DNA from 3 places in the Salinicoccus sp. CNSTN-B1 genome. Region 3 is predicted to be linked to each of the others. Evidence: predicted binding sites of a transcription regulator. Region 3 holds the regulator's gene; each other region holds the start of a gene.

Region 1 (4,439 bases), 1.8 Mb from region 3:
ATGATGGCATTGTCGAAGATTATTTTCTGAAATTCTTCGGCCATGAGCTGGGAAAGCTCCTGCTGGAGCTCGGGATCTTCATCAGCATCCCCCGGATGATATGGCAACCTTGCAGATTATATTGCCGCTGAAGCTTAAGGGCCAGTCCGGAACGCCGATCAAGTGTTGTCATGAACGGTGAAAGTTCATCCAATACTTCAATACCCGTTTGGGAAATCGATATTCCTTTTTTATCGATATCGATCAGATCCAAATCATGTAATGCATCGACTTCCTTACGTAAAACCCTCTCGGTCATATTAAGTTGCCTTGCAAGTGGCCGTCGACCTATCGGTTGGTATGTCCTGATTTGTTTCAGGATGGTTGAACGCTTCTGCAATTCCGACACTACTTCCGGTGCGATACGCTTCTGGATGTCTAAAAGTTTTTGCCACATGAGTTTCGATACCTCACCATCATGAGACGTATTGCGTCCCACACGGGACAAAAATAATTACATTCTAAATATATCATAAATATTCAGGAATGCAATTATTCGGCTTCAGCTATTTTATCGTACCCAGATACTCCTTAAGGTAATCATAGACGTAGACAAAATCAATGATGCCTTCTTGAATAACCTGACTTTTATGGCACAAGACCGGGACGCGCATCATATACGCCTCCTGCAGGGCATCGTCTTCATCGATATCTATCGCCGTCATCTTGACATCGCTATATCTCAATTCAGACAAGGCAAGCTTGATCTGCTCCATCCCTTCGTCACAAAGCGGACATCTATTCCTCGTATAATATACCAATTCGAGCATACTCATACCTCTTTCTTCTTCAATTTCTTCCTTATGGTCTGCAGAACCTGATCCGCCATTTCTGTACTGATGATGCCGGTTGCGATCGCCAAGGAAATAAGCGCAGCTTCAAATCCATATTCGAGGGCCGTCATATACTCCTGCAGCACAATCTGCCGCATTGAATCGTATGCCATGCCTCCTGGAACAAGTGGGATGATTCCGCATGTAATGTACAGAATGACAGGCATCTTCTGACTTCTCGAATTCAAGAGTGCCACTGCCGATAGAACGAGAGCGCCGATATAAGAGGCAAGAACAAGGTCGGCACCCCCTTCTCTCAATATATAGAACACCATCCAACCGACTGCGCCGGTCAGCCCACATCTGATGATGGCGGCCCGTGGCGCATTGAAAAGTACGCCGAATCCTGCAGAAGCAAAAAAGCTAAGGATGAATTGATACACGTAAATCATCAGCAGCCTCCTAGATCATCAAAAATACAAGACCCACACCAGCACCGATCGCAATGGCCGTCAGTGCTGCTTCAGTGCCTTTCATGATACCGGCCATCAAATGCCCCCGGATCATCTCACGTATTGCATTTGTAATGAGAACACCAGGCACAAGCGGCATTACACTGGCGATGATGATGGTATCAAGCATAGTGCCAAAACCTGTATCGACAAAAAATATAGCCGTCAGCGCGATATATAGGGAGGCGAAGAATTCTGTAAAGAATTTAACTTTAGTGTAGCGGAGGATGCCTTCCATCACAAAGACTCCCCTGCGCCCCCGACGAAGGCAGCAGGCAGGTCAGCCACCACACCGTCGAACAGCAGCAGGAACATCATTCCTATGATGCCTCCCGATAATATGGTCAGCCAAAACGGGAAGAATCTGCTGTCATGTATCGCCTCCATACGGCGCAAAGCCTGGTCGAGTGGCATCCCTGCAGAAATGCGTCTCGAAAGCTCATTCACTGCCACAACCTTCTCCAGATTATTTGCCCTTTCCTCAATGCGCAGCGTCTGGGTCAGTGCATAATCGTTCAAAGAAAAAATAATGACCGTGGGAGTTGCGAACACTTGAGCATTTTCTATACCGTAACTGGATGCGATCCGCATCATCGTATCCTCTATACGGTAAGTTTCCGCTCCACTTTCCAACAGCATCTTGCCACAATTGATGACGATATAAAAAACATCGCGCACAAAATTTTCGCTAAGGACTTTTTCTGGAGCTTCTATGATCTCAAGTTCGCCACTCACACGGCCACCTCTATTTACACCCCCGGAGAGGATCGAACTCCCATCTCAAGAACCGGAATCTTACGTGTTATCCATTACACCACGGGGGTATGATAAAATTAATATCATTCTTCATAAAGCCTTTTTCAGTATAGCAATAAACTTGAATAAATTAAAGGCCTAATTTAATCTTTATACCAGAAACGTTTTCTTTTGACCTTATTTGACTAATGTGGTATAAATGAATTAGCCAATTAAGAGTACTATAATATCAGGAGGTAACACAATGAATTTAATCCCTACAGTTATTGAACAGACGAACCGCGGAGAACGCGCCTACGACATCTATTCCAGGTTGCTCAAAGACAGGATCATCATGATCGGTACGGGCATCGATGACAACGTGGCGAACTCCGTCGTCAGCCAACTGCTTTTCCTGCAGGCCCAAGATCCAGATAAAGATATTTTCCTCTATATCAACTCTCCTGGTGGCAGCGTGACTGCAGGCATGGCAATCTATGATACAATCCAGCACATCAAACCTGATGTACAGACCATCTGCCTTGGCATGGCCGCTTCAATGGGTTCATTCCTGCTTGCAGCAGGGGCAAAAGGCAAGCGCTTCGCCCTGCCGAACGCTGAAGTGATGATTCACCAGCCACTTGGTGGTGCGCAAGGTCAGGCTACAGAAATTGAAATAGCGGCCAAGCATATATTGAGAACACGCGAAAAACTCAACAAGATCCTTGCAGAACGCACGGGCCAAACGCTCGATAAGATTGAAACGGATACCGATCGCGACTTCTTCATGACAGCGGAAGAAGCCAAAGAATATGGTTTGGTTGATGACGTAATGGAGCCTGAAAAATTACAGGGCTAAAATTATTGGGAAAGGGATGGAATATCAATATTCCATCCCTTTTTCTATTTCCCATTGCATAACTCTCAGGCAAAATTTTAAATTTCCGGATTATCATCACTACAGACAGGCTATAATGGTATTAAGGAGCGTGATGACATGAATGTATTAATTACAGGTGGATCCTGGTTTTGTAGGATCAAGACTGACAAAAATTCTCCGAGAGGAGAATGACCATGTGTATATATTGACACGAAGCGACAGAAAATCAGAACATCCTTTCGTACACTTCATCAAATACAATCCTGACGACCCGTCAGACGACAGATGGATGCAGGATTTGCCATTAAAAGTCGATATCATCTATAACCTGGCGGGAGCCTCACTCCAGGAGAAATGGACGGATTCCCACAAGACGGCCATTTATGAATCCAGGATGAAAGTGACCCGCATGTTGCGGATGTGGGCTGAGCAGGCTGAAATCACTCCTCAGGTCCTCGTAAACGCCAGTGCAATAGGCTATTATCCAGTCAGCGAGAAGGTCCAATATGACGAAGGTGATGCCTTTGCCGAACACGATTTCCTATCCGAGGTGGTTGTGGCGTGGGAGGCTGAAGCCAGGAAGTTTGAAGCTCTTGGAACCCGTACCGTCTTCACGCGGTTTGGCCTGATTCTCGATAAGGACGAAGGCGCCCTACCCAAAATGGCCCTGCCATATAAGATGGGAGTGGGCGGTCCCATCGGAAGCGGAAACCAATGGTACAGTTGGATCCATATAGAGGATCTGTTGAATGCCCTGTTGTTCGTGGGCGTGCATTCGGAAATTTCAGGCCCGGTCAATCTTACTGCCCCAATGCCACTCAGACAAAAACATTTCTCCAAATATTTGAGCACCGCACTCGGAAAACCCGACTTTTTCCATACACCTTCATTTCTGATCGAAAAGCTTTTGGGTGAACAGTCCATGCTCATATTGAAAGGGCAATACGTGCTCCCGGAAGTACTGATGGAAAATGATTTTAAATTCCTCTTTCCTACACTGGAAATTGCACTTGAAGATCTATATGGCCAATAAAATGAAGAAAGCGTGCACCAAAGTGCACGCTTTCTTCGTTAAAAAGTGATTTCTTCACCGCTTCTCACCTGCTCCGCTATCTTATCCAGTTTCCTTAGACGATGATTCACCCCGGACTTCGATATCGGACCTGTCGACATCATCTCCCCTAGCTCCTTCAAGGAAACTTCCTGGTGCTCAACCCTCAATTTCGCGATTTCCCTAAGGCGTTCGGGCAGCTCTTCAAGCCCTATTTCTGAAGCGATGAAATTGATGTTCTCAACTTGACGCATCGCAGCGCTGATCGTTTTATTCAAGTTTGCTGTTTCACAGTTCACCAGACGATTTACAGAATTGCGCATATCCCTGACAATCCGTATATCTTCAAATTTCAAAAGTGCCTGGTACCCACCGATCAGGCTAAGGAATTCTGCAATCTTTTCGGCTTCTTTGAGATAGGTGATGTAGCCGCGTTTTCTTTCAATGAA
Region 2 (4,439 bases), 1.9 Mb from region 3:
TCTGAAAAAGATGAAATCATCATTAAAGATGCTTTGGGTAAAGAAATTCAAAGGGAATCCTTTATAGCTGAGATTGATGAGAGTGAAGTTGAAAAAGGGACTTACGATCATTTCATGCTCAAGGAAATCAATGACCAGCCGGCAGCCATGCGCAAAATTATACAGGAGTATCAGGATCAGGACGGAAACCTTAAAATCGATGGTGCAGTGATAGATCAACTCAAAAGTTCGGACCGTATATACATCATAGCCGCCGGAACAAGTTATCATGCCGGTCTGATCGGCAAAGAATACTTTGAGAAATGGGCGGGGGTGCCGACTGAAGTGCACGTCGCTTCGGAATTCGTCTATAATACACCGCTCCTATCAGAAAAACCGCTATTCATCTTCATTTCCCAATCAGGTGAGACGGCAGACAGCCGGGCAGTACTGGTTGATGTCAAAAAGCAGGGGCACAAATCCCTGACTGTGACCAATGTACCTGGATCCACCCTCGCCCGGGAAGCGGATGAAACACTTATATTGCATGCGGGCCCTGAAATCGCCGTTGCTTCAACAAAGGCCTATACAGCTCAGATTGCGGTACTCTCGATTCTGGCTCAAGTCACTGCAAGGGAGCTCGGCAAAGATATTGAAATCAATCTGATGCGTGAACTCGCTAAAGTTACAACAGCCATTACAGCTGTTATCGATGATGCGCCTGAAATTGAACAGATCGTCAACGAATATCTTGAAACAACAAGAAATGCTTTCTTTATCGGCCGCACTATGGATTATTATGTTGGTGTCGAAGGCGCTTTGAAATTGAAGGAAATATCCTATATTCAAGCAGAAGGCTTTGCCGGTGGTGAGCTTAAGCACGGCACCATCGCATTGATTGAAGAGAATACACCAGTATTTGCCTTAGCGACACAGGAACGGGTCAATTTGAATATCCGCGGCAACGCCCAGGAAGTTGAGGCGAGAGGGGCTAAAGTCTGCATGGTATCCATGGAAGGAATGGATCAGGAGGGGGACACCTATGTCATTCCACAAGTGCATGAGATGTTGACACCTCTCGTTTCGGTAGTGGTGTACCAGCTTATTGCCTATTATGCTGCACTACATCGCGGCAACGATGTGGATAAACCGCGAAATCTCGCAAAATCAGTGACAGTGGAATAGAAAGCAGAACATTTAATGATGCCCTTATGGATAAAAAACTTCTGTAAAGGGCATCATTTTATATTTTCGGTGAGTTAAAAAGTCATATGCACTTCATGCAATGTTCACATTTCAAAAAAATAAAGCGATGTGGCCCCCTTAAGAAATGGAAATAAGTCCATGGTGTGTTAAAATGACGGACAGTAAGTATTGGAAGGAGTTCTAAAATAATCATGAAGAAAATATTAATGGCTCTGACTCTAGGCGCATTGATTCTTGCCTTAGCAGCATGCGGAGGAGAAGAGTCAGCTGAAGATAAGAATAATGATGCGAAGAAACAAGAAGAAACAGCAAGTAAGGGACAAGAGGGAGAACAGCCAGAAATGCCTGAACCTGAGCTTGATGATGTACCGGACGTCGTGGCAGAAGTGAATGGTGAAGAAGTGAAGAAAGATGAGTTTGAAAAAACTTATACAGCACAGTTTCAACAGCTTGCCATTCAGCAGCAGATGGCTGGTGAAGAAGTAGACCAGGGTGAACTGAAGAAGCAGATAGCCGATGGAATGGTCGGCCAGAAGTTGCTTGTACAAGAAGCAGAAGAACGTGACTATAAGGCTTCCGATGAAGAAGTGGATGATATGCTTGATGGCCTCGTTGAGCAAAATGGCATGGAGTCCAAAGAAGATTTCTATGCTGCCGTAGAAGAACAGGGCATGTCTAAAGAGGAAATCACCTCCCAGATTAAAACTCAGGTGAAAGTAGATAAGCTGATTGCTGAAGAAACGGGCGAGATCAAGCCGACAGAGAAGGAATTGCAGTCACTTTATGATGATGCGAAAGAGCAGCGTGAACAAATGGAAGGTGCCGAGGAACTACCATCTTTTGAAGAACTTAAGCCTGAACTGGAATCCCAGATCAAGTCGCAGAAAGAAAGTGAAGCGGTACAGAAACTCGCCGAAAAACTTCGTGAGGATGGAGACATCACTATACACCTGTAAAATGCCAGTAAATGAAAAACGACATTTCAAACCCCTGTACCCGGGCTTCAATACCGGTGGCAGGGGTTTTAAGTTTAAAGTTCAATGACGGCAGCCACTTATAATTATATGTGGATTTTTAAGGTTAATCACTTGAAAGTCAAACAAGGTCAATGTATAATAATGATATAGTCAAAGTTAGTCAAACACATAAGACTTCAAATAAATTTTTGAAGCAGACTTTTTGAAATGACGATTGAGAAGCTTTATACTATCTATATAGTCAAAGTTAGTCAAGGTCAATTATATAGGAGGTATGACTCATGAAATGCCAAAACTGTGGAATAAATGATGCAAATGTTAATGTTGCAATGAAACTCAACAATAAAAAAGTACAGATGCACTTATGCAACCAATGTTTCCGGGATATCAGACAACAAATGATGAACTCTGATGGGTTCCAGTTTGGATTCCCTTTCAATGGTGAAGGACATAATGATGGATATTATGAAGGAAATGGATCTGGCCATACCGGCACCACCGTCAAGCAAGGTCAGGAAGGTAACGACAGCCTCTTAGAACAGCTTGGCAAAAACGTTTCAGAAGCTGCCAGGGCAGGGGAAATCGACCCTGTCATCGGTCGCGATCAAGAAGTGAAGCGTGTAATCGAAACATTAAACAGGCGGAACAAAAACAACCCGGTATTAATTGGTGAACCAGGGGTAGGTAAGACTGCCATCGCAGAAGGATTGGCACTGAAAATTACTGAAAGTGCTGTGCCCACAAAATTGATAGGCAAAGAAATATATATACTGGATGTAGCCTCGCTTGTAGCCAATACGGGTATTCGTGGACAATTTGAAGAACGCATGAAACAATTGATCGAAGAAATACAGCAAAGGGACGACATCATTGTATTTATAGATGAAATCCATCTACTGGTTGGAGCGGGTACAGCGGAGAGTTCACAGATGGATGCAGGAAACATATTGAAACCTGCACTTGCCCGTGGAGAAATGCAACTCATTGGGGCGACTACGTTAAAGGAATATCGTCAGATCGAAAAAGATGCGGCCCTGGAGCGTCGTTTGCAACCGATTATAGTGAAAGAACCAACGCTGGAAGAAGCGGAACAAATTCTTCAAGGGATTAAGGATCGCTATGAGAACTTCCATGAAGTACGTTATTCCGACGAAGCGATCCACGCTTTTGTATCTCTTTCTGACCGCTATATCCAAGACAGGTTCTTGCCGGATAAGGCGATTGATCTGATGGATGAGGTCGGTTCACGGTTGAACTTGGCAAATGCAGAAAACGATGCGCATGCCATACAACAGCATTTGGATGAAATCGAGAAAGAAAAAACCGAGGCGGCAGAACGAGAAGATTATGAAAAAGCAGCAAACTTGAAGTATGTCGAAATCCAGCTCGAGAAACAGCTCGAGAAAGCTAAGGATGAGGAGAAGACCATCGACGTAGACGTCTCTGATATCCAGTTGATAATTGAGGAGAAAACCGGCATCCCTGTAACGAAGTTGCAAGCAGATGAGCAAGAGAAGATGCGTGATCTGGAAGAGAGAATGACCAGCAAAGTCATCGGGCAGGAAGAAGCTGTTGCCAAAGTTGCGAAAGCAGTACGCCGTAGTAGGGCAGGTCTGAAATCGAAATACCGTCCGATAGGTTCCTTCCTCTTCGTCGGACCGACTGGGGTCGGCAAGACAGAACTGACTAAGGCATTGGCGGAAGAACTGTTCGGTTCCCGAGAGTCCATGATACGCCTTGATATGAGTGAGTACATGGAGAAACATGCAGTGTCTAAGATCATTGGTTCTCCCCCAGGTTATGTTGGCCACGAGGAAGCTGGACAACTGACTGAAAAAGTGCGGCACAACCCGTACAGCATCATCCTCCTGGACGAGATAGAAAAAGCGCACCCTGATGTACAGAACACTTTCCTTCAGATTATGGAAGATGGCCATTTGACAGATTCGCATGGTCGTATGGTCAGTTTCAAGGATACAGTCATCATCATGACAAGTAACGCAGGTACAGGAGTCAATACAGCGAGTGTAGGATTCAACGCAGAGGCACATGAGTCTGTATCGACACTGGAGAATCTGAGCGACTACTTTAAACCTGAGTTCCTGAACCGTTTCGATTCAATCATCAACTTCAATGAACTCTCTGAAGATGACCTATTCCTGATAGTCGATCTCATGTTGGCAGAACTTCGGGAAACTGTCGAAGACAACGACATCGAAATCACGATTACGGATGAGGCGAAATATGAATTGGCACGGCTCGGATATGACAAACGAT
Region 3 (4,439 bases):
CTGTCCCGATGTTCGAATGTTTGAGGTTGATCGCTTCTTCCTGTGCGTACGCCAATACTTTCTGCGCACGTTCTGTCAGTCGTCCAAATAGCATACTTTATTCCCCTCCTATTAAATATCTCATCATCGTTGCACGCTCTTCTTCAACAGCCTGCTCAAGTGATGTGTATGTGCCTTCTTTATCATTCAGACGCATTTTGATGAATGCCGGCTGGATGAGTTGAATCCATTTCTGGAAATGAAAATGTGGGAGTTCGATCAGATCGAGGTCGATTCCGAACTTGATGTCGCTCAAGCATTTCGCCGCTTCGTTCAAAGACAGCTTATAGGCATGTCCCAAAAGGCCGAGCGAGCGGTGGACCGCATCTTTTACGTCCAGGAGATGTTCATCTTCAAGCCATGAGCGCATCTCAATCTCCTCTTCGATGATCCTCTGCTTCAGTTCGTCCAGAGTGGTGATGATCTCATCCTCCGTCTGCCCGAGCGTCAACTGGTTTGACAGCTGATAGATATGGCCGAGCGGTACCGAACCTTCTCCATATATTCCCCTTAATACGAACCCGAAACGACTCAAATTTCCAGCCATGCGCTGGATGCGTTTGCTTGAAGTGAGCGCCGGGAGATGCAGCATCACAGAAGCCCGGAGGCCTGTGCCGACATTCGTCGGACAGGCTGTCAGGTAGCCGTACCGTTCATCAAAGGCATAGTCCAGCTCATGTTCGATCCTGTCATCTATATCGTTGGCCTTCCGGTAGATATCCATCATGTGATGGCCTGACCCCATCGCCTGGATGCGCAGATGGTCTTCTTCATTCACCATGACGGAGATCGACTCGTCTTCATTGGTGTAGTTCTTCACTCCCTGCTTGGTGAACAGGGGGCTCACCAGATGCTTTTCGACCAGCAGCGCCTTATCCTCAAACTTGAGGTCCGCCATATCCTTCTGGTCGTACCCCTCAAGCACCCCGTCCAGGCGCTCCACGATCTGCTCGATCCCACTACTGTTCTGCATCATATGGGGGTAGGGGATATGATCGATGTTGCGCGCCAGACGGATGCGGGTCGACATTTCAACCGGCTGCTCTTTGACGTCATGCATCCATGGGCTGATGTTTTTATATTCCATCATCTTCACCCAACCTTTCCAAAGCGCGTATCTCATCCCTGACGACGGCCGCTTCTTCGAATTCCTGGGTGTCGATGAGCGTCTGGAGCTTGGCCTTCAGCTGCTCCATCTTACGCTTCGTCTTCAAGTATTCCTTCGACTTCTCCGGCATCTTGCCGACATGCTCAGTCTGATTGGCCTGCACACGGGCCACGATATCCGGCAGGCGCGCCTCGAATGTGCGGTAGCAATCAGGGCAGCCGAACTTCCCGGCCTGCACGATGCTGTTCAACGTGGAACCGCAAGTGCTGCACTGCAGCGGTTTTTTCTGCTGCTGATGCAACGCAGGCTGTTGGGACAGCGATTGGAGCAGCTTCTGTATGTTGAAGGTGTCATCCGGATAGCTGAAATCATTCTCGAATGAGGCATTGGCACATTGTTCGCATAGGAACCGCTCGCTCTTCTCCAGTCCATCGCCTTTCGATATATGGATGCTTGCTTCCCTTTCGTTGCATGACTCACACTTCATTCCATCACTCCTCACTGTATAGGATGACATCCATCACCCTCTTGAGTATCTTCGCACGCAGACGATCCCGGTACGGCAGCTCGAGCATCAATGTCTCACGGTCCATTACTGCACTTATGATCTTCGCCTCTTTTTGCGTCACCACTTCGTTTTCATACAACGACTGGATGATATGTTTGGCATTCTGCTGCGACAGCTGATTCCCGACCAGCTGCTTCAGATGGGCAAGGTATTCCGCTTTGGAATGCGTCTCGACTTTAGTGATCCTTATATACCCGCCGCCACCCCTTTTACTCTCAACCGTGTAACCGTGCTCGTTGGTAAAGCGCGTCTTTATTACGTAGTTCAGCTGCGAAGGCACACAATCGAACTTTTCTGCGATGTGCGCACGTTTTATTTCGACGACCTCAGTGCCGGACTCCTCTATCAGCTTTTTGAGGTACTGTTCAATTATATCTGACATGTTACGCATTTCATCACCTCTTTTGACCTTCTTTGACTTTGATTATATAGGCTGTGAATCAATATAGCAAATGGAAAGTTCCATGGATTCGCCCTTTATTTCTGTAAACGTTTGCATTATAATTAACCAGGATACATATCCATCGTTCCAGACGCATACAGTCATTCATTCAGACTACGGTAATATAATGGCTTAAAAAATAACTCTACGAGGTGAAAGTATTGAATATTCTAATGGGAATAATCGGTATCCTGTTTACATTCTTCCTGGCTTGGCTCGTCAGCAGCAACCGCAAGCTTGCGTTCAAAAAATGGAAGAACATCATCATCCTGCTTGGCGTCCAGCTGATTTTTGCATTCGTCCTCCTTTCCACTGGCGCAGGCCAGTTCCTCATAGAAGGTCTGGCCAACGGGTTCAACGCCCTACTCGGATTCGCGGCTGAAGGTGTCGGCTTCGTCATGGGGGATCTGACGGTAGGTGAAGACGGCGGCGTCGCTGACGTATTCTTCTTCAACGTCCTCCTTCCGATCATCGTCATCTCCGCCCTGATCGGCATCCTGCAGTATACGAAGATTCTGCCGCTCATCATCCGCGGACTCGGTATACTGCTTACGAAAATAACCGGAATGGGGTATCTTGAGTCCTATAACGGAGCTGCATCCATGCTCCTTGGACAATCAGAAGTGTTCATTTCATTGAAGAACCAATTGCCGCACCTGCCGAAACACCGTCTCTATACGCTTTCGGCACAGGCGATGAGTTCAGTGTCACTATCCATCGTCGGCGCCTACATGACCATGCTCGATCCACAGTATGTCGTGACGGCGATCGTCCTTAACCTGTTCGGTACTTACGTGATTGTGCACATCCTTAATCCATACGACGTAACCGACGCTGAAGACGAGGCCGATGTCGATGACAATCCAGACGCCGGCAAGTCATTCTTCCAGATCCTCGGCGACTACATCATGGATGGTGCCAAAGTTGCCATGACAGTTGCGGCCATGCTGATCGGTTATATCGCATTGATTGCGATTCTGAACCAGGTCTTCCTGCTCATCCCGGGCATGGAAATCACCTTCCAGGACGTACTCGGCTACATCTTCATGCCACTCGCATTCCTCATCGGAATCCCTTGGGCTGAAGCGCAGCAGGCAGGTAGCCTGATGGCGACGAAGCTCATCACCAACGAGTTCGTGGCAATGCTCGACTACACTGCGATTGCAGACGATTTCAGCAGAAAATCCCAGGCGATGATCTCAGTATTCCTTGTATCATTCGCCAACTTCTCAAGTATCGGCATCATTGCAGGCTCTGTTAAGGGACTGCATGACGGAAGCGGCAATAAAGTCGCCACCTTCGGCCTGAAGCTCGTCTACGGGGCGTCACTCGTCAGTGTGCTGACAGCTGCGGTAGTCGGCATATTCGCTTAAAAGACAATTTATATGCATACAAAAAACAGGCCATATAGACTGACCTAGCAGTATGAGACACATATAAAACACCTTCATTAGGCTACCTTCCTCCAAAATGAATTGGAGGAAGGTAGCCTAATTTTTCTTGTATTCTTTCTTCGTTATAGTACTTTAAGTATTGATTCACACGTGAAATCGTCTCAACATTACTGAGTGAATTGAATCTGGTGTATATAAACGCTTCAGACTTCAGGTTAGAATGGAACGATTCGATGACCGCATTATCCCAACAGTTCCCGCGTTCTGGACATGCTGCTCACCAGATTATTTTCCATTACATATGACTGATAGGCATATGATGTATACACACTCCCTTGGTCCGAATGAATGATCACGCCTTTAGGATGTGCCCGTTTCTCCAAAGCTTCTTTCAGTGTATCCAGCACTAATGGCGTCTGCTGATGATTATACAATTTGGCTGCGACAATCTCATTGTTGTAAAGATCTATAATCGTTGACAGGTACTGCACAGTGCGCCCGTATTGGATGTAAGTAATGTCCGTGACCCATTTTTGGTTGGGCGCGGCAGCCTGAAAGTCACGCTTGATTCGATCGGGTGCGATAATAATGGTTTCCCCTTGTGACTGCCATTTCTTTTTCGGCTTAATCCGGCATTGTAGATGATATTTCTGCATGATGCGCTGCACAGTGTTCCGATTCCTTTTGATATTGTAGTCTCGCTGCAACAACGCTCTCACCTTGCGATGGCCGTATCGATACTTCGTCGACTCACATATATCAATGATTGTCCGCTCGACATCGGTCAACGATGAATCAGTGGCTTCCGATCGCCATCGGTAGTAGGTTGAACGCGGCACAAGCAATGCACTTAAAATGGCAGTAATCGTGTATTTGGTCTGCATTCTT

What was found. The regulator CtsR, encoded in region 3, represses protease genes until heat stress. The targets are predictions, from matches to a motif close to ATGGTCAATAAAGGTCAAACA.
Region 1: the regulator CtsR is predicted to act here: its motif matches at 2,249-2,269, upstream of clpP (ATP-dependent Clp endopeptidase proteolytic subunit ClpP).
Region 2: the regulator CtsR is predicted to act here: its motif matches at 2,309-2,329, upstream of ACYF68_RS13230 (ATP-dependent Clp protease ATP-binding subunit).

What each region holds. Positions count from the first base shown of each region.
Region 1 covers NZ_JBTWMN010000004.1:2,125,121-2,129,559, forward strand. The annotation lists gene ACYF68_RS12495 (sugar-binding transcriptional regulator) at 1-44, opposite strand, end outside; gene ACYF68_RS12500 (hypothetical protein) at 20-436, opposite strand; gene ACYF68_RS12505 (glutaredoxin family protein) at 546-809, opposite strand; gene ACYF68_RS12510 (threonine/serine exporter family protein) at 812-1,264, opposite strand; gene ACYF68_RS12515 (threonine/serine exporter family protein) at 1,275-1,562, opposite strand; gene ACYF68_RS12520 (threonine/serine exporter family protein) at 1,562-2,059, opposite strand; tRNA gene ACYF68_RS12525 (tRNA-Arg) at 2,077-2,148, opposite strand; gene clpP (ATP-dependent Clp endopeptidase proteolytic subunit ClpP) at 2,325-2,918, shown strand; gene ACYF68_RS12535 (TIGR01777 family oxidoreductase) at 3,136-3,972, shown strand; partial or broken gene whiA (DNA-binding protein WhiA) at 4,011-4,439, opposite strand, start outside.
Region 2 covers NZ_JBTWMN010000004.1:2,244,364-2,248,802, reverse strand. The annotation lists partial or broken gene glmS (glutamine--fructose-6-phosphate transaminase (isomerizing)) at 1-1,164, shown strand, start outside; gene ACYF68_RS13235 (SurA N-terminal domain-containing protein) at 1,377-2,141, shown strand; gene ACYF68_RS13230 (ATP-dependent Clp protease ATP-binding subunit) at 2,444-4,439, shown strand, end outside.
Region 3 covers NZ_JBTWMN010000004.1:364,702-369,140, reverse strand. The annotation lists gene ACYF68_RS02225 (ATP-dependent Clp protease ATP-binding subunit) at 1-94, opposite strand, end outside; gene ACYF68_RS02220 (hypothetical protein) at 98-1,129, opposite strand; gene ACYF68_RS02215 (UvrB/UvrC motif-containing protein) at 1,116-1,634, opposite strand; gene ACYF68_RS02210 (CtsR family transcriptional regulator) at 1,639-2,106, opposite strand; gene ACYF68_RS02205 (NupC/NupG family nucleoside CNT transporter) at 2,319-3,530, shown strand; gene ACYF68_RS02200 (IS3 family transposase) at 3,613-3,786, opposite strand; gene ACYF68_RS02195 (IS3 family transposase) at 3,794-4,439, opposite strand, start outside.